Regions from separate parts of the Streptomyces sp. L2 genome, predicted to be linked through region 2. Evidence: riboswitches for the same ligand, from Rfam matches in the RefSeq annotation. Region 2 holds a riboswitch; each other region holds the start of a gene.

Region 1 (9,475 bases), 1.5 Mb from region 2:
CAGCTCGGCGTCTCCGGGTGATCCCTCCCCGATCGCCGGGATGGCGGTGACGACGACGGCGTCGCACGTGTCGTCGGCCAGGGCCCGCGCAAGGGCCCGGTGGAAGTCCTCGGCCGTCGCTCCGGTGGTCAAATCCAGTGGGCGGGAGGGGCGCAGTCCCTCCGCCAGACAGCGGTCGTACGTCAGGACGCCCAGCGACTCCGAGTTACCGAGGATCGCGACCCGGGGCCCGGCCGGCAGCGGCTGCCGGGCGAGCAGCAGCCCCGCGTCGACCAGCTCGGTGATGGTGTCGACCCGGATCACCCCGGCCTGCCGCAGCAGCGCGGACACGGTCGCGTGGGGCAGCCGCGTCGCCCGGACGGCGTGCCCCTGCGGCGCGGACCCGGCACCCTGCACCACGACCAGCGGCTTCGCCGCCGCCGTCCGCCGGGACAGGCGCGTGAACTTGCGGGGGTTGCCGATGGACTCCAGGTACATGAGGACGACGTCGGTATCGGGGTCGTCGTACCAGTACTGCAGGACGTCGTTCCCGGAGACGTCGGCCCGATTGCCGGAGGAGACGAAGGTGGACACGCCCGTGACCCCGGTGACCCCTCCCCCGCGCCGGTGCAGCCGGGACAGCAGGGCGATCCCGATGGCCCCGGACTGCGCGAACATCCCGATGCGCCCGGGCCGGGGCATCTCCGGTGCCAGCGAGGCGTTCAACGAGACGCCGGCCGCGGTGTTGATGATCCCGAAGGCGTTCGGCCCGATGAGCCGCATCCCGTACGCGCGCGCCTGCCGGACGAGCGCCCGCTGCCGCTCGCGCCCCTCGGGCCCGCTCTCGGCGTACCCGGCGGCGAGCACGACGAGCCCCTGGACCCCGTGCTCACCGCACGCGTCGACGACCTCGGGCACCCGCTCCACCGGTACGGCGACGACGGCGAGGTCCACCGGCCCCTCGATGTCCCGCACCGACCGGTACGCGGGCACCCCGTCGGCCTCCTTGAGGTCCTCGGGGAAGGCCGCGTTCACCGCGTGCAGCCGGCCGGGGTAGCCGGCGTCCCGGATGTTGCCGAGCACGCTGCGCCCGACCCCGCCGGGGGCGCGGCCGACGCCGACGACGGCGACGGAGCCCGGCGCCAGCAGCCGTCGTACCGAGCGGGCCTCGGCGCGCTGTTCCCGCGCGCGCTGCACGGCGAGGGAGCGGTCGGTGGGTTCGAGGTCGAACTCCAGGCGTACGACGCCGTCCTCGAAGCTGCGCTTCTGTGTGTACCCGGCGTCGGTGAACACTTTGATCATCTTGTTGTTGGCGGGCAGCACCTCCGCGGTGAAGCGGCGGATGCCGCGCTCGCGGGCGACGGCGGCGATGTGTTCCAGCAGCGTGGAGGCGACGCCTCGGCCCTGGTGCGCGTCCTGCACGAGGAAGGCGACCTCGGCCTCGTCGGCCGGGGCGGACGCGGGCATGCCGTCGGCGCCGACGCGGTCGTAGCGTACGGTGGCGATGAACTCGCCGCCGATCGTGGCCGCGAGTCCCACCCGGTCCACGAAGTCGTGGTGCGTGAAGCGGTGGACGTCCTTGGCGGAGAGCCTGGGGTACGGCGCGAAGAAGCGGTAGTACTTCGACTCGTCCGAGACCTGCTCGTAGAAACTGACCAGGCGGTCGGCGTCATCAACGGTGATGGGCCTGATGCGTGCGGTGCCCCCGTCGCGCAGCACCACGTCCGCCTCCCAGTGGGCGGGGTACTGGTGCCGGTCCTGCCGGTCCGCCGAGGTCTGCATGGGCCCCAGAGTACGGCTCGCGTACGACAACGGCGCGAGGCAGTCTGTGGAGGGCGGCACCCGGACCGAGGCCGCGGTCCGGTGCCGGAGGAGGGGCGGGCGCACGACCGCTCCGGGCATGCTTCACGATGTGGGAAACTGGTCTAGACAACCCTGAACACCGAAGGGCAGCATCACATGGCTGAGCGCCGCGTCAACGTCGGCTGGGCCGAGGGCCTCCACGCCCGCCCCGCTTCCATCTTCGTCCGGGCCGCCACGGCCGCAGGTATCCCGGTGACGATCGCCAAGGCCGACGGCAACCCCGTCAACGCGGCCTCCATGCTGGCCGTCCTCGGCCTCGGCGCCCAGGGCGGCGAGGAGATCGTCCTGGCCTCCGGCGCCGAGGGCGCGGACGCGGCCCTGGACCGGCTGGCCAAGCTGGTCGCCGAGGGCCTAGAGGAACTGCCCGAGACCGTCTGAGCGCGGCACCCGCAAAACACCGTGGCCGCGTCACCCTTTACGGGTCGGCGCGGCCGTGCTGTTTATCGGCCGGACATCCGGTCCACCTTTTCGCGCGGAATTCCGTGTACCCCATCGGTGTTAATTCCGCGAATCCGGAGTGTTTACAGCACGTTGCGCATCCCTCACGCGCGCGGCGGGTTCGGTGAGCCGGGCGGGCCGCAACTGATGCGCCGCCGCCGTGCGCTGGGTATGCGCCGCCGTGAGCGCCCGCGCGCGTTCGCCGTCGCCGCGCGCCACCGCGTCCACGATGGCGCCGTGCTCCGCCCAGGACTGGGCGGGATTCAGCGCCGGCCGTACCGCGAACATCCAGGTGATCTTGTGCCGCGTCCGGACGAGCGTCGAGGCCAGCGAGGGACTGCCGCACGCCTGGGCGAGCGTGTCGTGGAACCAGCCGCCGAGCGGGCGCAGGTCGCCGCCGGCGCCCCGGCCCGCCCGCTCCTGGCCGAGCCGGACCAGGCCGCGCAGCACCTTCAGATGGGCGTCCGTGCGCCGCTGGGCGGCCCGGGCGGCACCGAGCGGCTCCAGCAGCAACCGCATCTCCAGCAGGTCGGCGGCCTCCTGTTCCGTCGGCTCGGCCACGCACGCGCCCGCGTGCCGCCGGGTCACCACGAAGCCCTCCGCCTCCAGGGTGCGCAGGGCCTCCCGGACCGGGACGCGTGAGACGCCGTACCTCCGGGCGAGCACTTCCTCGGTGAGCCGGCCGCCACGCGCGTGGACGCCGGCGACGATGTCGTCCCGGATCGCCGTGCACACCGAATGCGCCGGAATACGCATGACCGACCTCCGCCTTGGTCCCCGTGAAACGCCGACGACGGGCGTTTTCCGCGACTCTAGGCCAGGCGGCCTGAATTTCCGACGAGAAGCCGGAATTCATGGATGCCTTTTGGACAGCGGGGTGATGTGCGGTGCCTTCACGCACCCGAAAAACGGCGAAAACCCCGGCCGGCGGGCCGGGGCTTCCGTAGTGCTGCGGGACGGATCAGACGTGCACGCCGTGCTTGCGCAGGTAGGCGATGGGGTCGACGTCCGAGCCGTAGTCGGGGGTCGTCCGGGCCTCGAAGTGCAGATGCGGGCCGGTGACGTTGCCGGTCGCGCCGGACAGGGCGATCTGCTGGCCCGGGGTGACCTTCTGGCCCACCGTGACGCCGATGGACGACAGGTGGCCGTACTGGGTGTACATGCCGTCGGCCATCCGGATCACGATCTGGTTGCCGTAGGCGCCGCCCCAGCCGGTGGAGACGACGGTGCCGGAACCGACCGCGTGGACGGCGGTGCCGCTCGCCGCGTGGAAGTCGATGCCGGTGTGCGAGCCCGACGACCACAGAGTGCCGCCGACCTTGTAGCCCGTCGAGACGTACGAGTGCGCGACCGGGGCGACGAAGGTGTTCAGCCGCTTGCGCTCGGCCTCGCGGGCGGCGCGCGCCTGGGCCGCGCGCTCCTCCTTGGCCCGCTCGGCGGCCACCTTGGCGGCGGCCTCCTCGGCCGCCTTCTGCTCCGCGGCGGCCTTCTGGGCGGCGGCCTGTGCGTCGATCTGCTGGGCGACGTCGTCGCTGACGGTGATGACCGGGGTGAGGCCACTCTGCTCGACGGGGCTCTCCGCGGCGAGCGCCGGAGAGGCCGCGAGGGTGCCGATGACACCGGTCGTGGTGAGGGCGGCGATGCCGGCGGCCTGCGCGGTGGTGCGCTTGACCCGGCCGGGCTTGCGGTGCTTCCCGGTGGCGCACATGAACGCCATGAAGTGGCTGGTCCTTTCCTTCCCTCTCGCCTACCGGGTTAGCTGACGGGTTCGGAGCAGGAAGGTCTCCTACGGACCCCCTCGCTGCGCGCGGGCGTCCGATTCACCCCAGGGACTGCGTGGGTCCCCGGCTCCCCTGGCTCGCGCCGTACGGGGACTCGGCGATGGCTGTCCGGTGCCGCGGGTGCGGCGCACTGCCTGACGAACAGCCCGGACGACGCTAAGGCGGGGTGCGTTCAATACCCAAACGCATCCGGGTTTTTGTAGCGCATGCCACAGGGCAGACAGGCAACCTCTGCCCCAATTCGGACATCTGAGGGCGAGCAAGGGGAACGGGCCGAAAACGGCGTGGGCCCCTGACGACCCGTCGGTCGTCAGGGGCCCACGCGCGCGTGCGGGACGCGCCGGCTCCGCCGATGCCTTACACGGCGGTCACGCAGGCGCTCTACTCGGCCGTCACGACGGTGACTTCGCCGATGCCGAGCGCCTCGACCGGCTCCTTGATCTGCGTCGCGTCGCCGACGAGGACGGTCACCAGCCGGTGCACCGGGAAGGCGTTCACGGCGGCCGCGGTGGCCTCCACGGTGCCCGTGGCGGCGAGCCGCTGGTAGAGCGTCGCCTGGTAGTCGTCGGGCAGGTGCTGCTCGACCTGGTCGGCCAGCGTGCCCGCGACGGCCGCCGCCGTCTCGTACTTCAGCGGGGCCACGCCGACGAGGTTCTGCACCGCGACGTCGCGTTCGGCGTCGGTGAGGCCGTCCGCCGCGAGCGTGCGCAGCACCGTCCACAGGTCCTGCAGCGCGGGGCCGGTGTTCGGGGTGTCCACGGAGCCGCTGATGGCGAGCATCGCGGCGCCGGTGCCCTCGGGGGCGGCGCGCAGGACCTGCCCGAAGGCGCGCACCCCGTAGGTGTAGCCCTTCTCCTCGCGCAGGACGCGGTCCAGACGGGAGGTGAGGGTGCCGCCGAGGCAGTAGGTGCCGAGCACCTGGGCGGGCCACACGCGGTCGTGCCGGTCGGGGCCGATCCGGCCGATGAGCAGCTGCGTCTGGACTGCGCCGGGCCGGTGGACGATGACCACGCGGCCGGTGTCGTCCGCGGTGACCGGCGGCACGGGCCGCGGTTCGCCCGGGGTGCCCGTCCAGGCGCCCAGGGTGTCGCCGAGCAGGGCGTCCAGGTCCGTTCCGGTGAGGTCGCCGACCACGATCGCCGTGGCCGTCGCGGGCCTTACGTGACGGTCGTAGAAGGCGCGGACCGCCGCGGCGTCGATCTTGGCGACGGTCTCCTCGGTGCCCTGACGCGGGCGCGACATGCGCGAGGTGGCCGGGAACAGCTCCTTGGAGAGTTCCTTGGCGGCCCGCCGGGCCGGGTTGGCGAGCTCGTGCGGGATCTCGTCGAGGCGGTTGCGGACCAGCCGCTCGATCTCGCTCTCGGCGAATGCGGGCGCCCGCAGCGCATCGGCGAGCAGGCCGAGACCCTTGGCGAGGCGGGAGGCGGGAACCTCCAGGCTGAGCCGGACGCCGGGGTGGTCGGCGTGCGCGTCGAGCGTGGCGCCGGCGCGCTCCAGTTCGGCGGCGAACTCCTCGGCGGAGTGCTTGTCGGTGCCCTCGGAGAAGGCCCGCGCCATGATCGTGCCCACGCCGTCCAGGCCGGCCGGCTCGGCGTCCAGGGGCGCGTCCAGCAGCACCTCGACGGCGACGACCTGCTGGCCGGGGCGGTGGCAGCGCAGCACCGTCAGGCCGTTGCCGAGCGCGCCGCGCTCCGGGGCGGGGAACGCCCACGGCTTCGCCTCGCCCGGCTGCGGCTGGGGGTGGAAGTCCATCGTGGCGAGCTCGCTCACTTGCCCGTCTCCTCGTTGTCGTTCCGGTCGGCCCGGTCGGCGCCCGCTTCGACGGTGGCCTCCGACTCGGGGTCCTCGGGCAGGCCCGGGTCGTCGGTGTGTTCGGCGGATTCGGCGGACAGCGGCTCGTAGACGAGCACCGCGCGGTTGTCGGGGCGCAGCCGGGCCTTGGCGACCTCCTGGACCTCCTCGGCGGTCACCTCCAGGACACGGTCGACGGCGGTCAGGGCGAGCTGCGGGTCGCCGAACAGCACCGCGAACCGGCACAGTTCGTCGGCGCGGCCGGCCACGGTGCCGAGCCGGTCCAGCCACTCGCGCTCCAACTGGGCCTGGGCGCGTTCCATCTCCTCCGGAGTGGGGCCCTCCGCAGCGAACCGGGCGAGTTCCTCGTCGATGGCGGCCTCGATGACCGGCACCTCGACGTCACCGGAGGTCTTCACGTCCAGCCAGCCCAGGGAGGGCGCGCCGGCCAGGCGCAGCATGCCGAAGCCGGCGGCGACGGCCGTGCGGTCGCGGCGCACCAGGCGGTTGTAGAGGCGGGAGGACTCGCCGCCGCCGAGGACGGTCAGGGCGAGGTCGGCGGCGTCGGACGCGCGCGTGCCGTCGTGCGGGAGCCGGTAGGCGGCCATCAGGGCGCGCGCGGGGACCTCCTCGACGACGACCTCGCGCTTCTCCTCGCCGAGGATGTCCGGCAGCGAGCCGTCGCGGGGGGCGGGCTTGCCGTCGTGCGCGGCGATGGACCCGAAGTACTTCTCGATCCAGGCGAGGGTCTGCGCGGGGTCGATGTCGCCGACCACGGAGAGGACCGCGTTGCCCGGCGCGTAGTAGGTGCGGAAGAACTGGCGGGCGTCCTCCAGGGTGGCCGCGTCCAGGTCCGCCATCGAGCCGATCGGCGTGTGGTGGTACGGGTGGCCGTCCGGGTAGGCCAGGGCGGTCAGCTTCTCGAACGCGGTGCCGTAGGGCACGTTGTCGTAGCGCTGGCGGCGCTCGTTCTTGACGACGTCCCGCTGGTTCTCCATGGACTCGTCGTCCAGGGCGGTGAGCAGGGAGCCCATGCGGTCGGCCTCCAGCCAGAGGGCGAGCTCCAGCTGGTGGGCGGGCATGGTCTCGAAATAGTTGGTGCGCTCGAAGCTGGTGGTGCCGTTCAGCGAGCCGCCGGCGCCCTGCACCAGTTCGAAATGGCCGTTGCCCTTCACCTGGCCGGAGCCCTGGAACATCAGGTGCTCGAAAAGGTGAGCCAGGCCGGTACGCCCCTTGACCTCGTGGCGGGAGCCGACGTCGTACCAGAGGCACACCGCCGCCACCGGGGTCAGGTGGTCCTCGGAGAGCACCACGCGCAGACCGTTGGCCAGGCGGTGCTCGGTCGCTGTCAGGCCCCCGGAGCCTGCCTCGGCCGTGGTCGTGTGACCCATGGGCATGTACGTCCCTTCGCGAGCGGAGGCGGTTGAAAAAACCGCGGTCTTCCTGCCGTTCCTGCCACTTTATGCAAAGCGTGCGGGACCCCGGCGAAGTTCCCGCGAGGCGTACGCCCACAGCGGATCGCGTAGCCTGCCTCCGGCGCGGGCGCGGGACGGCCGCGGTGCCGCGGTACGGCACCGGCGGGCGACGGCCGCGGGTCGCCGTCCGGCACCGGCGGGCGACGGCCGCTGGGCGTCGGTCGGCACCGGCGGGCGACGGCCGCTGGGCGTCGGTCGGCACCGGCGGGCGACGGCCGCTGGGCGTCGGTCGGCACCGGGCGCGGCCGTTGACACCGGGTCGCGGCCCGCGTTGTCAGTGCCGAGGTCCACAATGGTCCGCGACAGATCCCGTCACACCCGTCAGAGATACCGTCACACGCTTCAGCACGAGCGAGCCGAAGGGTGCGCGCCCCGTAGGCGAGCGACCAGATCAGGAGGAGCCGGCAGCGATGGCCCGCCGCACCACGAAGACCCCGCCGCCCGACGATTCGTACGAGGAGAAGATCCTCGACATCGACGTCGTGGACGAGATGCGCGGCTCCTACCTCGAGTACGCGTACTCGGTCATCTACTCGCGCGCCCTGCCGGACGCCCGCGACGGTCTCAAGCCGGTGCACCGCCGGATCGTCTACCAGATGAACGAGATGGGCGTGCGCCCCGACCGGAGCTACGTGAAGTGCGCCCGTGTCGTCGGCGAGGTCATGGGCAAGCTGCACCCGCACGGCGACGCGTCGATCTACGACGCGCTGGTGCGCATGGCCCAGCCGTTCTCGATGCGCGTCCCGCTGGTCGACGGCCACGGCAACTTCGGCTCCCTGGGCAACGACGACCCGCCGGCCGCCATGCGGTACACCGAGTGCCGGATGGCCGAGGCGACCAGCCTGATGACCGAGTCGATCGACGAGGACACGGTCGACTTCGCGCCGAACTACGACGGTCAGGAGCAGGAGCCGGTGGCCCTGCCGGCCGCCTTCCCGAACCTGCTGGTGAACGGCTCGTCCGGCATCGCGGTCGGCATGGCGACGAACATGCCGCCGCACAACCTGCGCGAGGTGATCGCGGCCGCCCGGCACCTGATCAAGTACCCGAACGCGGACCTGGACGCGCTGATGAAGCACGTCCCGGGCCCGGACCTGCCCACCGGCGGCCGGATCGTCGGCCTGGACGGCATCCGGGACGCGTACGCGTCGGGCCGGGGCACGTTCAAGATGCGCGCGACCGTCACGGTGGACACGGTGACCGCCCGCCGCAAGGGCCTGGTGGTCACCGAACTGCCGTTCACGGTGGGCCCCGAGAAGGTGATCGCCAAGATCAAGGACCTGGTGAACGCCAAGAAGGTCCAGGGCATCGCCGACGTCAAGGACCTGACCGACCGCGAGCACGGCCTGCGCCTGGTCATCGAGATCAAGAACGGCTTCGTGCCGGAGGCGATCCTGGAGCAGCTGTACAAGCTGACGCCGATGGAGGAGTCCTTCGGCATCAACAACGTGGCCCTGGTGGACGGCCAGCCGCTCACGCTGGGGCTGAAGGAGCTGCTGGAGGTCTACCTCGACCACCGTTTCGACGTGGTCAGGCGGCGCAGCGAGTTCCGCCGTACCAAGCGCCGGGACCGGCTGCACCTGGTCGAGGGCCTGCTGACCGCGCTGGTCGACATCGACGAGGTCATCCGGCTGATCCGGTCCAGCGAGAACTCGGCGCAGGCCAAGCAGCGCCTGATGGAGCGGTTCTCGCTGAGCGACGTGCAGACGCAGTACATCCTCGACACGCCGCTGCGCCGGCTCACCAAGTACGACCGCATCGAGCTGGAGGCGGAGAAGGACCGGCTCACCGCGGAGATCGAGGAGCTGACCCGGATCCTGGAGTCGGACGCGGAGCTGCGCAAGCTGGTCTCGGCCGAACTGGCCGGGGTGGCGAAGAAGTTCGGCACCGACCGGCGCACGGTGCTGCTGGAGTCCGGGGGCGCCCCGGTGGCCGCCGTGCCGCTGCAGGTCGCCGACGACCCGTGCCGGGTGCTGCTGTCCTCGACGGGTCTGCTGGCGCGTACGGCGACGAACGAGCCGTTCCCGGCCGCCGCCGGCGCCAAGCGGGTCAAGCACGACGTGATCGTCTCGGCGGTCCCGGCGACCGCGCGCGGCGAGATCGGCGCGGTGACCTCCGCGGGCCGGCTGCTGCGGATCAACGTGGTCG
Region 2 (9,475 bases):
GCGCGGGCGTGGCCGCGCTCGTGCGTGAGGACGGCGTCCAGCTGGTGGTCGGTCAGGCGCTGCAGCGCCCCTGTGGTGACGACCAGTTGCGGCGGGTGGCCCGGCATCCACCAGGCGTCCGGGTACTCGTCCTCCAGCACCAGCATGGGCCCCCGCGCGGCCGGCAGACCCCCGGGCAGGTCCGGGGCGCGGTCCCTCAGGTGGGCCCGGGTCCGGCCGCGGTGTCTGCGGGCCTCGGCGAGTTCCCGGGCCAGCATGGCGGTCGTCCAGGCGGCGCCGCAGGCCAGCAGCACGGTGAGGGCGACCGCCCAGACCGGGGCGGCGGAGAGGTCGTAGGCGGCGGTCACGGCCGGCGGGGCGGGCGCGAAGACCCGGTCGCGGACCGTGTGGAAGACGGCCGCCGCGCCCAGGAGCAGCCCGGTCAGGCAGCTCAGCAGCACTGTCGCGACCAGGCACTGCCAGACCCACAGCGCGACCACGGGTTCCCGTTCCGTCCAGGCGGCCCGGGTCAGCGCGCGCGGGGCCGGTACGGCGGCCGTCAGGCCGACGACGGTCAGCAGGAGCAGGCAGACGGTCATGCCGGGGCTCCGGTTCCTGGTCCGAGAGGGTGCGGGTGTCGGGTGGTACGGGCGACACGGCCCGAAGGCGGGCCACGCGTGCGTGTCCCCGTCAGTATGACGGGGAGAGCCGCCCTGAGTCAGGTGTCGGAGGCGACCGAATCGCCACCGGCGCCACCGTCCGGCCCGCACCCGGTACCCGCCTTCCGGTACCCCTCGGCCTCGGGCCCGTTCAGCCCGCCACGATCCGCCCGCGGACCTCGCCGAGACCCACGCGGACCCCGTCCGCGCCGGGTGCCCACGCCGTCAGGGTCACCTCGTCGCCGTCCTCCAGGAAGGCACGCTTGCCGTCGGGGAGTTCCAGGGGCTCGCGACCGTTCCAGGTCAGCTCCAGCAGCGAGCCGCGCTGGGCCGGCTCGGGGCCGCTCACCGTGCCCGAGCCGTACAGGTCGCCGGTGCGCAGGGAGGCGCCGTTGACCGTCATGTGGGCGAGCTGCTGGGCGGCCGTCCAGTACATGGTGGAGAACGGCGGCTCGGACACCACGTGGCCGTTGATGGCGACGGAGATCCGCAGGTCGTAGCCGCCGGGGTCCACCTCGGGCGCCGCGTCGTCCAGGTAGGGCAGCAGGGTGTGGGTGCGCTCCGGTGGGGCCACGCGCGCGTCCTCCAGCGCCTCCAGGGGGGTGATCCACGCCGACACCGACGTGGTGAAGGACTTGCCGAGGAACGGGCCGAGGGGGACGTACTCCCAGGCCTGGATGTCGCGCGCCGACCAGTCGTTGAGCAGGCACAGCCCGAAGACGTGCTCCCGGAAGTCGCCGAGTGCGACCGGCCGGCCCATGGCGGAGGGCGTGCCGACGACGAAGCCGACCTCGGCCTCGATGTCGAGCCGGACGGACGGGCCGAAGACGGGTGCCGGGTCGGCCGGTGCCTTGCGCTGGCCGGAGGGCCGTACGACGTCGGTGCCGGAGACGACGACCGTGCCGGAGCGGCCGTGGTAGCCGATCGGCAGATGCTTCCAGTTGGGGGTCAGCGAGTCCTCGGCGTCCGGGCGGAAGATCTGGCCGACGTTGCGGGCGTGGTTCTCGGAGGCGTAGAAGTCGACGTAGTCCGCCACCTCGAACGGCAGGTGCAGGGTGACCTGCGACAACGGGTGGAACAGCGGCTCGATCGTCTCGCGGTGCGCGGGGACGGTCACCCAAGCGGTGAGGGCGCGCCGCACGTCCGACCAGGTGGTGCGGCCGGCGGCGAGCAGCGGGTTGAGGGTGGGCCGGGCGAGCAGGGAGGCGTAGGGCGAGCCGAGTGCGGTGGCCGCGGTTCCGGCGTCGAGGACGTGGTCACCGAGGCGGACGCCGACCCTCCGCTCCGTGCTGCCGGAGGGCGAGAACACGCCGTAGGGAAGGTTGTGCGGACCGAAGGGGTCGCCCTCGGCAACGTCGAAGGGGGGCATGGGGTGCTGCCTCACTCTCTTCCTGGCCATGCGTGGCGTTGCGTTCCATGGGGTGGCGTCACACATGATCGCTCCGGTGACGCCGCTGTGTTCCATGTGGTCGCGCCACACGTTACGGGTGTGCCGGGTGTCTTGGGCAGTGCCCCTTGGGATGCGCGGGCGGTGTCCCGGACGGTGTCTAAAGAGTTCGCAATGTCCGAAAGGGCCTTGTGGGAGTGGGCAATTCCGGCTTAGCGTCCTTTGGGGACACGGACGGGGTGGATCCGGTCCGTAGGGGGACACGTGGGGGGACCCGTGGCCGTACATTCCGTCGGTGTGCCAGTCGAGGCGGACCGTGAAGTGCCCGGACTGATCGTCAAGTTCGGCGACTACCCGCTGCACCACGGCGGCGTGGGCGCGATCCGCAGCCTGGGCCGTCTGGGCGTCCCCATGTACGCGATCACCGAGGACCGCTACACGCCGGCCGCCGCCTCCCGGTACCTCACCCGGGCGTTCGTGTGGCCGACGACCGGCGCGGAGGACCCGGGCCATCTGGTCGACGGCCTGCTGCGCGTCGGGCGGCGCATCGGCCGGCCGGCCGTCCTCATCCCCACGGATGAGGAGGCCGCCGTCCTGATCGCCGAGCACCAGGACGAGCTGGCCGGCTCGTTCCTCTTCCCGCGCGTGGAGCCCGGACTGCCCCGCCGGCTGGCCAGCAAGCAGGGGCTGCACGAGTTGTGCGTGGAGCACGGCCTCGCGACGCCCGCGGCCGCCTTCCCGCAGTCGTACGAGGACATCGCCGCGTTCGCGGGAACGGCGCGCTTCCCGGTGGTGGCCAAGAACCGTGAGGCGTTCGTCCGGCGCACCCGGCCCGCGGTGAACGGCACCACGAGGATCGCCACCCGCGCGGGGCTGCTCGAACTCGCCCGTGACTGGGGCGAGCGGCCGGGGGTGATCCTCCAGGAGTACCTGCCGAGGGAGGAGGCCGAGGACTGGATCGTGCACGCCTGTTTCGACGCCGACTCCGCCCCGCTCGCCCTGTTCACCGGGGTCAAGGTCCGTTCCTGGCCACCGCACGCGGGCATGACGGCGAACGCGTACGTCGTCGACAACCCGGAACTCGCGGACCTCGCCGCACGTTTCATCAAGCAGATCGGCTTCAGCGGCATCATCGACCTGGACCTGCGTTTCGACCGGCGCGACGGACAGTACAAACTCCTCGACTTCAACCCCCGCATGGGCGCCCAGTTCCGGCTCTTCGAGAGCGAGTCGGGCGTGGACGTCGTACGGGCACAGCACCTGCACCTGACCGGCCGTCCCGTTCCGGAGGGGGAGCAGCGGGCCGGCCACCGCTATGTCGTGGAGAACATCGACCTGCCCGCCCTCCTCGCCTACCGCCGCAGCGGTTATACGACGCCGCACGCGCCGGCGCGGGCGAGCGGGACGGAGCTGGCCTGGTTCGCGGGCGACGACCCGCTGCCGTTCCTCACGATGCTCGCCCGCTTCGTGCGTCCGGGCGCGAAGCACCTCTACCAGCTGTGGCGGACCAACCGCCGCGGCGGCCACACCACCGCGAAGTAGGCACGTCACAGGACCACGGCGAAGTAGTCACAGGCACCACCGCGAAACAGGCAGGTCACCGCACCACCGCGAAGTAGGCAAGGCCACGAAGGTGGCGCACCGCGTTCCTGGGGAGGGACTTCGTGATCCGACCGGTTGCAGTCATCGGGGCCGGGCCGTTCGGCCTGTCCACCGCCGCCCATCTGCGGGCGCGCGGCATCCCCGTCCGCGTCTTCGGCGACCCCATGGTCAGCTGGCGCGACCACATGCCCGAGGGCATGCTCCTGAAGTCGACCCCGGTCGCCTCCAGCTTCGACTGCCCGCAGCCCGGCCACACCCTGGGCGACTACTGTGACGCCGCCGGCATCCGCCGGCTGGTGACCGACGAGGACATCATCCCGGCGGAGACGTTCATCGGCTACGGCGAGTGGTTCCAGGAGAAGCTGGTGCCCGGCCTGGAGCGGGTGCGGGTCGTCTCCGTGGACCGGGACAAGAGCGGCGCCTTCGAACTGAAGCTGGACTCGGGTGAGTTGTTCACCGCACGTGCGGTGGTGGTCGCCACCGGCCTGTCGGGGCTGGAACACCTGCCGGCGGAGCTGGCGGGGGCCGCGCCCGACGGGCCCGCCCCGACCGCTCCGCTCTCCCACAGCTCCCAGCACCACGACCTGAGCCGCTTCGCCGGCAAGGACCTGATCGTCATCGGCGCCGGCCAGTCCGCCCTGGAGACGGCGGCGCTGGCGGCGGAGGCGGGCGCCCGGGTGCGGGTGGTGGCGCGCGGACGCGGCCGGGTCGCCTTCGGGGCGCCGCCGTGGAAGCAGCCGAGGCTCCGCCCCGAGTCGCCGTTCGGCCGCGCGTGGTCCCTGTGGGCGCTCAGCTACTACGCCGACCCCTACCGTTTCCTCCCGGAACAGACCCGGCACTATCTGGTCCGCCGGGTTCTCGGTCCGCTCGGCGCCTGGTGGCTGCGCGAGCGCTTCGAGGGCACCGTGCAGGTCACGGACGTGGCCCGGGTGGCGGGCGCGGAGGCGCCGGACGGCCGTCCCGTGCTCACCGTCCGCACGCACGGCGGCCGCAGCGAGCGGCTGACCGCCGACCACGTCATCGCGGCCACCGGTTACCGCGTGGACATCGCGGCGATGGACTTCCTCGGCCACGAGCTGCGCACGCGGCTCGCGGTGAGCCGGGGCGCGCCCAGGCTCGGCGCCGGCTACGTCTCCTCCGTGCCCGGCCTGTACTTCACCGGTCTTCCGGCGGCGTCCTCGTTCGGGCCGGTGATGCGGTTCGTCTGCGGCACGGAGTTCGCCTCCCCACGGCTGGCGAAACACCTGGCGGCAGCACACGGCTGACGGCCGGGGCTGACGGCCCCCGGCGGACCGCCGCCGGGGGAGGCGCCCCGCGGTGACCGCCGCCGGGAGGATGCATGCCCTGGCGGACCGCCGCCGGACGATGCGTCCCGGCGTCCTCGCGCCGGTCCGTCGCAACGCCCGCCCCCCGTGTCCCGCGCGCCTCCGGTCCCCGTGCGGCGCCATCACGGCGCCCGCGGGCACCACTTGGGGGCAGCGGGCACACAACTGAGCGAAAGGACAGGGTGAGTCGGTGGGGCGCGATGTCCGTATTCTCTGATCATGGCCGCCTCCCCCGCATATTCACTCGTCGCCACCGACCTGGACGGAACGCTGCTGCGCGGTGACGACACCGTCTCCGAATGGTCGCGCGCCGCGCTCGCGAGGGTGGCGCGCGCCGGGGCACGGCACCTGGTGGTCACCGGCCGCCCGGCACCGAGAGTGCGGCCGCTCCTCAAGGAGCTGGGCTGCACGGGGCTCGCGGTGTGCGGACAGGGCGCGCAGGTGTACGACGCCGGCGCCGGCCGTCTGCTGTGGTCCGTCCGCCTGGACCGGGAGCTGGCGGAAACCGCGCTCGGCAAGATCGAGGCCGAGGTGGGCCAGGTGTATGCGGCCGTCGACCAGGACGGCGTGGACGGGCTCACGCTGATCGAGCCGGGGTACCGGATGCCGCACCCCACGCTGCCGGCCGTGCGGGTCGGCCGGCGCGACGACCTGTGGCGCGCGCCGATCAGCAAGGTGCTGCTGCGCCACCACACCCTGTCGGACGACGAGTTGGCGACCATCGCGCGCGGGGCGGTCGATTCGCTGGCCACGGTCACCATGTCGGGCCCCGGGACCGTGGAGCTCCAGCCGTGCGGGGTCACCAAGGCGGCGGGTCTCGCGCTGGCCGCCGCTCACCTGGGGCTGGCGGCCGAGCGGGCGGTCGCCTTCGGGGACATGCCCAACGACATCCCCATGTTCGAGTGGGCCGGGCACGGTGTCGCCATGGCGAACGCCCATCCCGAGCTGAAGGCGGTCGCCGACGAGGTCACCGCGTCGAACGAGGACGACGGCATCGCCGTCGTCCTCGAAAGACTGTTCCCGAGCCCCTGACGAGTCCAGGGCCGGGATCGCCGGCCTCAGTATGCGCCGAACACGTTGTCGATGGAGCCGTAGCGGGCGGCCGCGTAGTTGCAGGCGGCCGTGATGTTCGCGACCGGGTCGTAAGGGTCGAAGGAGGTGCCGGGCACGTGGTAGGCGGTGAACGTCGGGTCGATCACCTGGAGCAGGCCCTTGGACGGGGTGCCGGCGGCCGCGTTGGAGTCCCAGAGGTTGATGGCGGCGGGGTTGCCGGAGGACTCGCGCATCACGTTGCGGTAGATGCCGTCGTAGGTGCCCGGGATGTGCCGCTCGGCCATGATCGCCAGGGACTCGCGGATCCAGCCGTCGAGGTTGTTCGGGTAGCCGGCGAGGGTGGTGGAGGGCGTCGCGGAGGTGGTGGTGGCCGCGGAGGCGCTGGTGGCGCCGATGAGGGGGAGCGCGAGGACGGCGGCACCGGTGCCGGCGACGGCGAGGGTGCGGACGAGGCGGCGGGTGCGGGGGCGGCGGTGCTGGGCGGCAGCAGACATGGGGATGTTCCTCTCCGTCGCCTGCGAGGTGAGCTGTCGGGTTCGGGCGGGGAGGTGCCCGGTCGCGCCGCGCGGACGGCGGCACGACTTCACCCCTAGCCGTTCCGGTACGACGAGTGCCGTCCGGTCCGGCGACTTACCTGGGTCCCCCGCTCCTGCCACACGAAATGAGTTCGTCGATGGGTGGTGTCGGGCGGTGGCAGGATTCGGCGTCCGTCCGACGGCCGGGAACGTATGCGAGAGCACATGTCGGGAACAAGTACCGGATTCACACAACGCATCAGTTGACCTTGGTCTGTACCGTTTCGAGTACTTGATCCTTTGCAGCCGCCAATCCTCAACTGGCCGGTGGGGCAAGGGGGGATGCGGAGGAAATGCGCCATGGGGCGGTACGGGGCTCGCGTGACCCAATTCACGAAATGGCAAATTATGCAAAATCAGACATGGGGGATTTGCTCGTCCCGGAATACCGCCATCCGTGTCCGTGGTTCTCGGGGATGCGTGCTTTTGTGCAAATCTCGCTGAATCCGTTAAGTCGATAAATGTCCGTTCCTGTCATCCGATCGCGGGCCTGCCGGGAGTGGTCCGGTACGGCCCGGCCTGTAGCGGTGGGCGCTAGCGGTGATCGAAAGCTGACCGGATACGCTGACTTGAGTGATGGCAGCGACCTATCGACAAACCGTGTAATCGCCAGCAGACACCAGCAGACAGGAGACCCCTCGTGACCGTCGTCGGGCCGTTCGGGCTGAGCGTGCGGGACCAGGCTCTGGAAGCCGATGTCCAGGCCGGATTGGCGGCTGTCGAGGAAGGCTTGCTCGAGGCCACCAAGAGCGAGGTCCCGTTCATCACGGAGGCCGCGCAGCACCTCGTCCGGGCCGGCGGGAAGCGGTTCCGGCCGCTCCTGGTGATGCTCGCGGCACAGTTCGGTGACCCCTACGCACCCGGTGTCGTCCCGTCCGCCGTCGTCGTGGAGCTGACCCACCTGGCGACGCTGTACCACGACGACGTGATGGACGAGGCCGCCGTACGACGCGGTGTGGCCAGCGCCAACACCCGCTGGGGCAACTCCGTCGCCGTGCTGACCGGCGACTTCCTCTTCGCCCGCGCCTCCCAGATCCTCGCCGACCTCGGGCCGGAGGCGGTCCGGGTGCAGGCCCTCGCGTTCGAACGGCTGGTGACCGGGCAGATCCTGGAGACCGCCGGCCCCACGGACGGCCGCGACCACGTCGAGCACTACCTGGACGTGCTGGGCGGCAAGACCGGCTCGCTGGTGGCCGTCTCGTGCCGGTTCGGCGCGATGATGTCCGGCGCCGACGAGACGGTCGTCGACGTCCTCACCCAGTACGGCGAACGGCTCGGCGTCGCCTTCCAGCTCGCCGACGACGTCCTGGACATCGCCTCCGACTCCCACGAGTCCGGCAAGACCCCCGGCACCGACCTGCGCGAGGGGATCCCGACCCTGCCCGTGCTCCGGCTGCGCGAGCGGGCGGCCCGGCTCGGGCTGGCCGAGGACGTCGCGCTGTGCGCGCTGCTCGACTCCGACCTCAGCGACGACGCCCGGCACGCCGAGGCGCTGGCCGCGCTGCGCGCGCACCCCGCGCTGGAGCAGGCCCGCCGCGACACGGTCCGCTACGCGGAGGAGGCGCGCTCCGCGCTCGCGCCGCTGCCCGAGTGCGACTCCAAGGCCGCGCTGCTCGAACTGTGCGACGCGGTGGTGCACCGCGCGGGCTGAACGCCCGGATGCCTGAACGCCCGTTCGCCTCATCGTCGTCGGAAGCCGCAGTCCCGCGGTCCCGCCGTACACGGTCCCGCGTGCCCGACCCGCATCGTCGGTGTCTCCCGTACGACCCCTACGGGTCGGGGGAGATGCCGCCCCGGCATGTCATACCGCAGTCGTACACGAGTTGGCTCCGAGGTCTGACGCTTCCTCACGGCCGATTTGGTGAGATGGAAACCACGGAAATCACCACTCCTCACCGATTCGGGTGAGAATGGCGGCTCAGGGGGACCAGCGTGACGACAGCCGCCGCCGACGACGGAGGTAAGGCACACATGGCACCGTACGAAACCGACGACGTGTCGGGCGCCGCGCACGACGAGGACCGGCCCTCGGCGCGCCGCAAGGCCGCCCGGTACGCGGTCCCGGTCGCGGTGGTGGGGGTGGCGGCGATCACGATCGGGCTGGTCCCGGCGCTGGCCGCCTCGGGTGACCCCGACCTGCCGAAGATCACCGCCCAGCAGCTCATCGAGAAGATCGCGAAGTCGGACGTGCAGCAGCTGTCCGGCACCGTGAGGTTCAGCGCCGACCTCGGACTGCCGAACCTGGGCGGCCTGGAGGGCGGCCTCGCGTCCGGCATGGCCAAGGGCGACGGGGACGGCTCGTCCGCCGACCCGCAGTCCAAGCTGACCGAACTCGTCTCCGGTACGCACACCCTGCGCGTGGCCGAGGACGGCCCGGACAAGCAGAAGCTGTCCCTGCTGGAGAGCGGGTCCGAGTACAGCCTCATCCACGACGGCAAGGACGTCTGGGGCTACGACAGCAAGAGCAACGACGTCTACCACTCCACCGACGCCGACTCCGGGAAGCAGCACCGCGCGGAGCCGCCGGCCACGCCGAAGGACTTCGCCGACGAGGCCCTGAAGTCGGTCGACGACACCACGTCCGTCACCGTCGACGGCACCGAGCGGGTCGCCGGGCGCGACGCCTACAAGCTGCTGATCACACCGAAGCAGTCCGGTACGACGGTCGGCGCGATCAGCATCGCGGTGGACGCGAAGACCGGCATGCCGCTGAAGTTCACGCTGACGCCGAAGAGCGGCGGCGCCGCCGTCCTCGACGCCGGATTCACCCAGGTCTCCTTCTCCGCGCCGGGCGCCTCCGCCTTCGACTTCACCCCGCCCAAGGGCGCGAAGGTCACCGAGGGGAAGCGGGAGCACAAGGCGCCCCGGCACGAGGCCGGCAAGCCCGGCGGCCGG
Region 3 (9,475 bases), 200 kb from region 2:
TCTCGGGGGTCGACCCTGATGCCTCGGATCCGGCGGCCATGTGAACATCGATGGCATGCCGGAAGCCGCAGCGACACCCCTCGACGACCCGCGGCCGCCGCGCAAGCTCTACCGCAGCAGCGACGGTCGCTGGCTGGGCGGAGTGGCGCGGGGCCTCGCCGGGCATCTCGGGCTGCCCGTCGTCTGGGTCCGGCTCGTGTTCGTCGGCCTGTTCATGGCCAACGGACTCGGCGCGCTGCTCTACGCCGCGTTCTGGTTCTTCGTCCCGCTCGGTGTCGGAGGCGTCGGCGACCACAAGCCGCCCTCGCTCGTCGGCACCGAGACCGCGCCGGACGGCCGCCGCAGGCTCGTGGCCCGCAAGCCGGACAAGGGACAGCTGGCCGCCCTGCTGCTCATGGTCATCGTGTCCATGGTCTTCGTCAGCAGTGTCAACCTGGGCAGCGCTGCCAAGGCGTACCTCGTCCCCGCCGTGCTGGTCGCGGCCGGTGTCGCCCTCGTCTGGCGCCAGGCGGACAACGCCCGGCGGGCGCGCTGGGTCGAAGCCGGCCGCCGGCGCCGCACCCTGAGCCTCCTGCGGGCCGGCGGCGGCGTCCTGCTGGTCACGGCCGGCGTCTCCGCCATCTTCGTCATGCAGGGCTCGGCCGCCCACCTCGGCGCGGTCCTCCAGGCCGCGCTCGCCGTCCTGGTCGGCATCACGCTGCTCGCCGGCCCCTACCTGGTGCGGATGACGCAGGACCTGTCCGAGGAGCGTCTGATGCGCATCCGCGCCCAGGAGCGGGCCGAGGTCGCCGCGCACGTGCACGACTCCGTGCTGCACACCCTCACCCTGATCCAGCGCAACGCCGACAACGCCGGAGAGGTCCGGCGCCTCGCCCGCGCCCAGGAGCGCGACCTGCGCACCTGGCTGTACAAGCCCGAGGGCACGGGCAAGGACGAGGCCGACGAGCCGGACACGGTCGCCGAGGCGGTGCGCCGCAACGCCGCCGAGGTCGAGGACAAGCACGGGGCGCCCATCGAGGTCGTCGTGGTCGGCGACTGCCCCCTCGACGAGCGGACCGCGGCGCAGATGCAGGCCGCGCGCGAGGCGATGGTCAACGCCGCCAAGTACGGTGGCGAGGGCGGCGCCGTACAGGTCTACGCCGAGGTCGAGGGAAGGACGGTCTTCGTGTCCGTCCGCGACCGCGGCCCCGGGTTCGACCTGGATTCGATACCCGCCGACCGCATGGGCGTCAGAGAATCGATCATCGGCCGTATGGAACGCAACGGCGGCACGGCCCGGCTGCGGGCAGTGCCGGGCGGTGGCACGGAGGTCGAGCTGGAGATGGAGAGGGCGGAGAAGACGTCATGAGCGACGCGACCGAGGCGAGCGGCACGGCGGCGGGGGCCGCGGAGGCGGCCGGGTCCGGCCTGCCCGTGGGCGAGGGCGAGGGCGGGCGCCGGGTGCGTGTGGTGCTCGTCGACGACCACCGTATGTTCCGCACCGGCGTCCAGGCCGAGATCGGCCAGACCGACCGGACCGGTGTCGAGGTCGTCGGCGAGGCCGCCGACGTCGACCAGGCGGTCACGGTCATCACCGCCACCCGGCCCGAGGTGGTCCTCCTCGACGTGCACCTGCCCGGCGGCGGCGGGGTGGAGGTCCTGCGCCGCTGTGCCCCGCTGATGGCGGACGCCGAGCGGCCCGTCCGCTTCCTGGCGCTGTCCGTCTCGGACGCCGCCGAGGACGTGATCGGCGTGATCCGCGGCGGCGCCCGCGGCTACGTCACCAAGACCATCACCGGCACCGACCTGGTCGACTCGGTCTTCCGGGTCCAGGAGGGCGACGCCGTCTTCTCCCCGCGCCTCGCCGGGTTCGTCCTCGACGCCTTCGCCTCGACCGACGCCCCGCCCGTCGACGAGGACCTCGACCGGCTCACCCAGCGGGAACGGGAGGTGCTGCGCCTGATCGCCCGCGGCTACGCGTACAAGGAGATCGCCAAGCAGCTGTTCATCTCGGTGAAGACGGTCGAGTCCCATGTGTCGGCGGTGCTCCGCAAGCTCCAGCTGTCCAACCGGCACGAGCTGACCCGCTGGGCGACGGCACGCCGCCTGGTCTGAACCCGGCGGCACGCGCGGTCGCGACCCTCACGGGCGACCCCTCACGCCACCCGGGTCGCCCCCGCGAACGGCATCAAATCGATCGGGGCCAGCCGGACCGGGGCCGAGGGGTTCGGCGCGTGGATCATCTGGCCGTTGCCGACGTAGATCCCGACGTGGCTGATGCCGGAGTAGAAGAACACCAGGTCCCCCGGCTGGAGTTCGGAGCGGGAGACGCGGCGGCCCGCGTTGATCTGGGCGTAGGTGGTGCGGGGGAGGGAGACACCGGCCGAGCGGTAGGCGGCCTGGGCCAGCCCCGAGCAGTCGAAGGCGTCGGGGCCGGTCGCGCCCCACACATAGGGGCTGCCGAGCTTGCTGTAGGCGTAGGCGACGGCCGCCGCGGCACGGGAGTTCGGGGCGGTGGCGGAACCGGCCCCCTCCAGGGCGGTGCGGGCGTCCGCGGCGGACCGGGAGGCGCGGTCGGTCCCCGCGCCGGCGCCGGTGACCTGCGCCCGCTGCTGCGGACTGAGCCGCGCCAGCAGCCGCCGGGCCTCGTCCAGCTTGCCGTTGATGGTCTTCTTCTGCCGCTTCAGCTCGGCCTGCCGCGACCGGAGCGAGGTCAGTTCGATGCGGGCGGCGCCCCGCAACTGCTCGATCTCCCGCAGCTGACGGCGCACCCGGGCCACCTGCCCGGCCTGCCGATGGCCGGCGCGTTCCGCGAACGAGGCGTTGTCCAGGTACCGGTCCGGATCGCTCGACAGAGCGAGCTGCCAGGCGGGGTCGATGCCGCCGTCGCGGTACTGGGCGGCCGCGACCAGACCCAGCGCGTCCCGCGCCGAGTTCAGCTTCAGCCGGCGGCGGGCAGCCTCGTCCTGCAGCGAGCTCAGCCGCCGCTGAGCCTTGTCGGCCTGCTCCTTGGCCCCGTCGTACTTCTCGGTGGCGGTCTCCGCCTCCCGGTACAGCTTGTCCACCTTGGCCTTCACCTGCGCCGGTGTCAGCTGCGGCGCGGCCTGCCCGGTCCCGTCGAACGCCGTCGCGGTGGCCGCGCCCGCCAGGGCTATCGTGGCGGCCGTCCGGACCGTCGTGCCGCTGAGCGAGCGCTGTCGGGGCTTGCGGTGCGCTGCCACCTGGACCGTCACGTCCTTCCGTACGGCTGGGACGACCGAGGCCCGGTCATCTGGAGCAGGACGCTAGGCCGAATGGTGACGGCTTGGTAACGCGTGTACGGAACTGGCTGTCCTGGACCGCCGGGTGACCGCATGTGACCGCATGGCGTGACGGGAGTGCTTCCCTTCACGCGGCGTGCTGACCGAAGCGACCGACCTGGGGCGAGCGGGAGCCCTGCGGTGCTATGGGTCCGGTGACAAGTGGTCCGAAGCCCACTGATTAGGCTCCGGGCTCATGGACGTACTCATCCATCTCTTCGTCGGCCTGCACATCATCGGCATCGCCGCGCTCCTCGGCGGCTTCCTCACCCAGATGAAGGCGATGGGCCAGGGCACCGCCCGGTTCGTCCCCGGGATGCTGCACGGCGCGCTGACCATGCTGGTCACCGGCGTAGCCCTGATCGGCCTCAACCAGGCCGACGACCACCACGTCAACGCCGTCAAGATGGGCGTGAAGCTGGCCGTGCTGATCGTGATCCTCGGACTGGTCTACGCGAAGCGCGACGAGGAGCGGATCGACAAGGGCCTGTTCGCCCTGGTCGGCGGGCTGACCATGGCGAACATCTTCATCGCGGTGCTGTGGTCGTGACCAGGAGGCCGCAACCCGGAGGCCGTGACCCGAGGCTGTGACCCGGAGGCCGTGACCCGAGGCCGTGACCCCCAGGGGAGGCCCGGAGCCCCCTGAGCGCTCCGCTCCCGGCGTCCTCAGCTGCTCTTCCTGAACTCGGCGCGGGCCGCGAGTACCGCGCCGAGGGCCACCACGAGCCAGGCCGCCGCCGCCACCCACACCAGCGCCCGGCCCAGATCTTTCAGCCACGGGATGCCGACGGCGGACGAGGCCGACAGCGTCGCGGCCGCCGTCATCCCCAGCGGGAACACCGTCGACCACCGCCGCACGTCGTAGTGGAACCGAGGCCACACCACCTCGGTGACGATCAGCACGAGCCACGCGGCCAGGACGATGGCGAGCAGCACGACCGTCACGGTCCGCAGGACATCCCGGTCGTCGTTGTTCCACAGGTACAGGCGCGCGCTGTCGGCGAGCAGCAGCTTCGCCCCGGCCAGCGCCGAGATGGCGAGCGCGCCGGCCGAGATCCAGTGGTCCCCGGCGCCCTGGGCCAGCTGCCGGGGGTCGAAGTGGGTCAGGGCCAGCGCGTAGAGGGCCAGGCCCAGCCAGAAGAACACCAGGCCCACGCGCGCGAGCCACGCCGCCGTCTCCGCCGCCGCCATCGTGGCGGACAGGACGGCGAGCCCCTCGGTGGCCACGCAGCACAGGAACACCGCGCCCGGCATGCGCCGCCCCCAGTGCCGTACGACGAGCACGAGCAGCACGGGCCAGAGCAGCGCAGCCAGGGCCAGCAGCGCGTTGGAGAGGTCCGGCCAGCCGAGCGCCGCGAACCGGGACCCCAGCACCGTCGTCGCCGCCACGGCCGTCAGCGCGCCCGGCGTCTCCGCCTCGGCCACCCAGCGCCGGCGCTCCCGGAGCAGCCGTAGGACGAAGTCGGCGGCCAGGGCCACCCAGCCGACGCAGGCCATGGCGAGCACGACGAGCGACAGCGTCTCGCGGCCCGTCAGGTGCAGCGCCATCGACAGGATGCCGGTCGCCATCACGGCGGCCCCGGCGGCGGGCGGCCGCGACGCCCACCAGACGAGCAGGGCGGAGAGAGGGGGCATGCGCCCGATGCTAGGGAGCGGCGCGAGCCGTGGGCGCGGGGCACGCGCGCGTGGCGGCCGGAAAAGTCCGGCGCGGCCGGGAGAAGCCGCGGTACGGCGCCGTAGCCGCGTCCGTCAGGCCGGTCGTACCACGCTGTGGATCATGGATTCGCCGCCGTAGTGGACCGACTCCTCGCGGACGTACGTGCCGGGCTTGGGGGCGTGGATCATCATGCCGTCGCCCAGCCAGAGGCCCACGTGTCCGGCATCGCCGTGGAAGAAGACCAGGTCACCGGGGCGGGCGTCGGCCAGGGCGACCCTCCTGCCCGCGTGGACCTGGTCCCGGGTGGCGCGGGGCAGCGCGACTCCGGCGGCCTTCCAGGCGGCCTGGGTGAGGCCGGAGCAGTCGTACGAGCCCGGTCCCGAGGCACCCCACACGCACGGCTTGCCGATCTGCGCGCGGGCGAAGGCGAGCGCCTTCTCGGCCTTGGTGACCCGCGACCCGCCCGGCCCGGCCCATCCCCCCGCCCCAAGAGCGCCGCCGGCCTCGACCACCCCGGGCAACCCGCCCGACTCCAGCACACCGTGCAGCCCGGCCGACCCCGTTCCATCGGGCAGCCCGGCCGGCTCGACCGAACCCGGCAGGGCCGACGCCACCATCCCGGGCAAGGCGGCCGACTCGAACGGCCCCGGCAGTCCGGCCGACCCCATTGCCTCGGGAAGGCCGGCCGACTGCACCGATCCGGTCAACCCGCCGGCCTCGACCACCCCGGGCAACCCTGCCGGCTCGACGTTCCCGGGCAACCCTGCGCTCGGTGTCGTGGTGTCGGGCTGCAGGGTCGGCGCCGGGCCGGGGTTGTGCCAGGTCTGTTGCCAGCCGTGCCGTTCGGCTGCCGCCGGCCGCGCCGTCCCCTGTTCGGTCAGCCGGGACAGCATCCCGCGCGCGGTGGCGAGTTTGTGCTGGACGGCGGACTTGGCGGTCTGGAGGTCGTTCTGCGACGTGGCCGGCGAGTCGACCGCGGGGGTGGCGTCCAGCCGCCTCCGGACGGGCGCGGAGTCGTCGGCGGGCGAAACCTGGTCCGCGCGGGGCTTGTTGAGGCGGCCCGAGCGCCGGGCCACCTCCTCGCGCAGTGCGTCGAGGCTGCTGCGCTGCCGGCCGTCACGTTCCCTGGCCGCGTTGTACTTCGGCGCGTCGTACGTCCCCGCGTACTTCTCGGCGTATTTCTCCGCTTGCCTCTCCGCGTACTTCTCGGTCGCCGACTCGGCGTGCCGGTACAGGTCGTCGACCTTCTTCTCGATCTCCTCCCGGCTCGGCCTGCCGTCGTCGGAGGCGGCGGGCGCGGCGTCGGCCGTCTGGGACAGCACGGCCACGGAGGTGAGCGCGGCGGTGGCGAGTGCGGGGGTGCGGAGACCTGCTCCGCGCGCCCCCGCGGGGCGCGGCTTGCGGTGCGACGCCAAGGGTGGCGACTCCTTCCAATGTGCCGCCTACCGGGTTAGCTGTCGGGTTCGGGCGGATGGTTCGGAAGGCTGCCCTACGGCCCTGGCCCGGACGGGACAGGGCGATTCACCCCAGGATCGGTGGGTCCCCGGCTCCGGGCCCCGCTGTACGGGGGCTGCCGGACTCGGCGGGGGCCGCCCGGCCCGGCGAGGTTCACCGGAAGGGGTCGTGCGGCCCGAACGCAACCTAGCCAACTCGTGTGACTTCTGTGAAGGTCGATGCGTGATATGTCCGATACATTTTCGTTACCTCTGAGGATGAACGCGCTTGCCCCGCGCGGCGGTCACACACCGTCCAGCAGGCACGTTCGCAGCGTGAGGGAATGAACGGCCCGCGAGGCGGGTAGATCAACTCTTCGGGAATCCGGCCATGTTCCCGGGTCGGCGACCGGTTGTCAGTGGGGCGCCCTAGACTCGGAGAGCGATGAGCAGCCTCTTTGACGACAGCTTCCTGGCGGCCCTCCAGCCCCCCCGTGGGCACGAGGAGGAACCCCCGCCACCGCCCGAGGACGATCACGCTCCGGAGCCGCTTCCGGGCGATCTGTTCAGCGGGAAGTTCGACGTACCCCCGGACCGGGACGCGTACTACCGCGACGGCGCCCCGCGCCCCGCCATCGACACCGCCGCGCTGCTGGAGGGGCTGAACGACAACCAGCGCGCCGCGGTCGTGCACGCCGGCTCGCCCCTGCTCATCGTCGCCGGCGCCGGCTCCGGCAAGACCCGTGTGCTCACCCACCGCATCGCGCACCTGCTCGCCGAGCGGCACGTGCACCCGGGCCAGATCCTCGCGATCACCTTCACCAACAAGGCCGCCGGCGAGATGAAGGAGCGCGTCGAGCACCTCGTGGGCCCGCGCGCGAACGCGATGTGGGTGATGACCTTCCACAGCGCGTGCGTGCGCATCCTGCGCCGGGAGTCGAAGAAGCTCGGCTTCACCTCCTCGTTCTCGATCTACGACGCCGCCGACAGCAAGCGCCTGATGGCCCTGGTCTGCCGTGACCTGGACCTCGACCCCAAGCGCTTCCCGCCCAAGTCCTTCAGCGCCAAGATCAGCAATCTGAAGAACGAGCTGATCGACGAGGAGGACTTCGCGGCCCAGGCGACTGGGGGCACCTCCCAGACGGAGTCTGGGGGAGGTTTCGAGAAGACCCTCGCGCAGGCGTACGCCCTGTACCAGTCGCGGCTGCGCGAGGCCAACGCGCTCGACTTCGACGACCTCATCATGACCACGGTCAACCTGCTGCGCGCCTTCCCGGACGTCGCCGAGCACTACCGCCGCCGCTTCCGGCACGTCCTGGTGGACGAGTACCAGGACACGAACCACGCGCAGTACGCGCTCGTGCGGGAACTGGTCGGCACCGGCGCGCACGACGAGGACGTACCGCCCGGACCGGACGACCTCCCGCCCGCCGAACTCTGCGTGGTGGGCGACGCCGACCAGTCGATCTACGCCTTCCGCGGCGCGACCATCCGCAACATCCTCCAGTTCGAGGAGGACTACCCGGACGCGACGACGATCCTCCTGGAGCAGAACTACCGCTCCACGCAGACCATCCTGTCCGCCGCCAACGCGGTCATCGAGCGCAACGAGTCCCGCCGCCCGAAGAACCTGTGGACCAACGCGGGCACGGGCGCGCGGATCACCGGCTACGTCGCCGACACCGAGCACGACGAGGCGCAGTTCGTCGCCGAGGAGATAGACCGCCTCACCGACGCGGGCGACGCGCGCGCGGGAGACGTCGCCGTCTTCTACCGCACCAACGCCCAGTCCCGTGTCTTCGAGGAGATCTTCATCCGCGTCGGCCTGCCCTACAAGGTCGTCGGCGGCGTCCGCTTCTACGAGCGCAAGGAGGTCCGGGACGTCCTGGCCTACCTGCGGGTCCTCGCCAACCCCGAGGACTCGGTGCCGCTGCGCCGCATCCTGAACGTGCCCAAGCGGGGCATCGGCGACCGCGCCGAGGCGATGATCGACGCCCTCGCCCAGCGCGAGAAGATCAGCTTCCCGCAGGCGCTCAAGCGGGTCGACGATGCGTACGGCATGGCCGCGCGGTCCGCCAACGCGGTCAAGCGGTTCAACACCCTGATGGAAGACCTGCGCACGATCGTCGAGTCCGGTGCCGGACCGGCGACCGTCCTGGAAGCCATACTGGAACGCACCGGCTACCTGGCCGAGTTGCAGAACTCCACCGACCCCCAGGACGAGACCCGCATCGAGAACCTCCAGGAACTCGCCGCAGTCGCCCTGGAGTTCGAGCAGGAGCGTGCCGAGGGCGAGCAGGGCACCCTCTCCGACTTCCTGGAGCAGGTCGCCCTGGTCGCCGACTCCGACCAGATCCCCGACGAGGAGGACGGCGACGGTGTCATCACGCTGATGACCCTGCACACCGCCAAGGGCCTGGAGTTCCCGGTGGTGTTCCTGACCGGCATGGAGGACGGCGTCTTCCCGCACATGCGCGCCCTCGGCCAGGCCAAGGAGCTGGAGGAGGAGCGGCGCCTGGCGTACGTCGGCATCACGCGCGCGCGGGAGCGGCTGTACCTGACGCGGTCCGCGATGCGCAGCGCCTGGGGGCAGCCGTCGTACAACCCGCCGTCCCGTTTCCTGGAGGAGATCCCGGCCACCCACGTGGAGTGGAAGCGGACGGGAGCTACGGCGCCGGCGTCCTCCGGGCCCGCGTCCGGGATCGCGGCCTCGCTGTCCTCGACCCGCTCGCGGTCCTCGGCCTCGGGCGCGTCCGGCTTCGCGACGCGGCGCACCGCCGAGAAGCCGGTGGTCGCCCTGGCCGTCGGTGACCGGGTGACGCACGACCAGTTCGGCCTCGGTACGGTCGTCGCCGTCAAGGGCACCGGCGGGAACGCGGAGGCGACGATCGACTTCGGCGACGACAAGCCGAAGCGGCTGCTGCTGCGGTACGCACCGGTGGAGAAGCTGTAGCCGGCGGGGCAGTTGTAGACGCGGGCTCAGCCAGCGGTCAGCGCTACGTCGGGTCCAGGCCGTGGCTGCGGAGCCACGGCAGCGGGTCGATGGCCGCGCCGCCGCCCGGGCGCACCTCGAAGTGGAGGTGCGGGCCGGTGGAGTTGCCCGAGTT

The links. A riboswitch is a leader RNA that binds a small molecule or an ion and turns the genes downstream of it on or off. The one in region 2 is predicted to bind cyclic di-AMP.
Region 1: another riboswitch for cyclic di-AMP. It lies ahead of DBP14_RS06830 (M23 family metallopeptidase); the one in region 2 lies ahead of DBP14_RS13450 (transglycosylase SLT domain-containing protein).
Region 3: another riboswitch for cyclic di-AMP. It lies ahead of DBP14_RS36825 (C40 family peptidase); the one in region 2 lies ahead of DBP14_RS13450 (transglycosylase SLT domain-containing protein).

The regions. Positions count from the first base shown of each region.
Region 1 covers NZ_QBDT01000001.1:1,655,964-1,665,438, forward strand. Annotated here, with positions in the region: gene DBP14_RS06810 (bifunctional GNAT family N-acetyltransferase/acetate--CoA ligase family protein) at 1-1,761, opposite strand, end outside; gene DBP14_RS06820 (HPr family phosphocarrier protein) at 1,939-2,220, shown strand; gene DBP14_RS06825 (GntR family transcriptional regulator) at 2,341-3,036, opposite strand; gene DBP14_RS06830 (M23 family metallopeptidase) at 3,242-3,997, opposite strand; cyclic di-AMP (ydaO/yuaA leader) riboswitch at 4,010-4,171, opposite strand; gene DBP14_RS06835 (pitrilysin family protein) at 4,443-5,831, opposite strand; gene DBP14_RS06840 (pitrilysin family protein) at 5,828-7,249, opposite strand; gene DBP14_RS06845 (DNA topoisomerase IV subunit A) at 7,738-9,475, shown strand, end outside.
Region 2 covers NZ_QBDT01000001.1:3,142,475-3,151,949, reverse strand. Annotated here, with positions in the region: gene DBP14_RS13475 (M56 family metallopeptidase) at 1-578, opposite strand, end outside; gene fahA (fumarylacetoacetase) at 790-2,007, opposite strand; gene DBP14_RS13465 (ATP-grasp domain-containing protein) at 2,323-3,567, shown strand; gene DBP14_RS13460 (FAD-dependent oxidoreductase) at 3,690-4,892, shown strand; gene DBP14_RS13455 (Cof-type HAD-IIB family hydrolase) at 5,172-5,984, shown strand; gene DBP14_RS13450 (transglycosylase SLT domain-containing protein) at 6,011-6,499, opposite strand; cyclic di-AMP (ydaO/yuaA leader) riboswitch at 6,505-6,688, opposite strand; gene DBP14_RS13445 (polyprenyl synthetase family protein) at 7,221-8,231, shown strand; gene DBP14_RS13440 (sigma-E factor regulatory protein RseB domain-containing protein) at 8,552-9,475, shown strand, end outside.
Region 3 covers NZ_QBDT01000001.1:2,938,742-2,948,216, reverse strand. Annotated here, with positions in the region: gene DBP14_RS12550 (ATP-binding protein) at 56-1,348, shown strand; gene DBP14_RS12545 (response regulator transcription factor) at 1,345-2,094, shown strand; gene DBP14_RS12540 (C40 family peptidase) at 2,136-3,200, opposite strand; gene DBP14_RS12535 (hypothetical protein) at 3,475-3,828, shown strand; gene DBP14_RS12530 (tellurite resistance/C4-dicarboxylate transporter family protein) at 3,945-4,913, opposite strand; gene DBP14_RS36825 (C40 family peptidase) at 5,028-6,350, opposite strand; cyclic di-AMP (ydaO/yuaA leader) riboswitch at 6,358-6,530, opposite strand; gene pcrA (DNA helicase PcrA) at 6,814-9,321, shown strand; gene DBP14_RS12515 (M23 family metallopeptidase) at 9,365-9,475, opposite strand, start outside.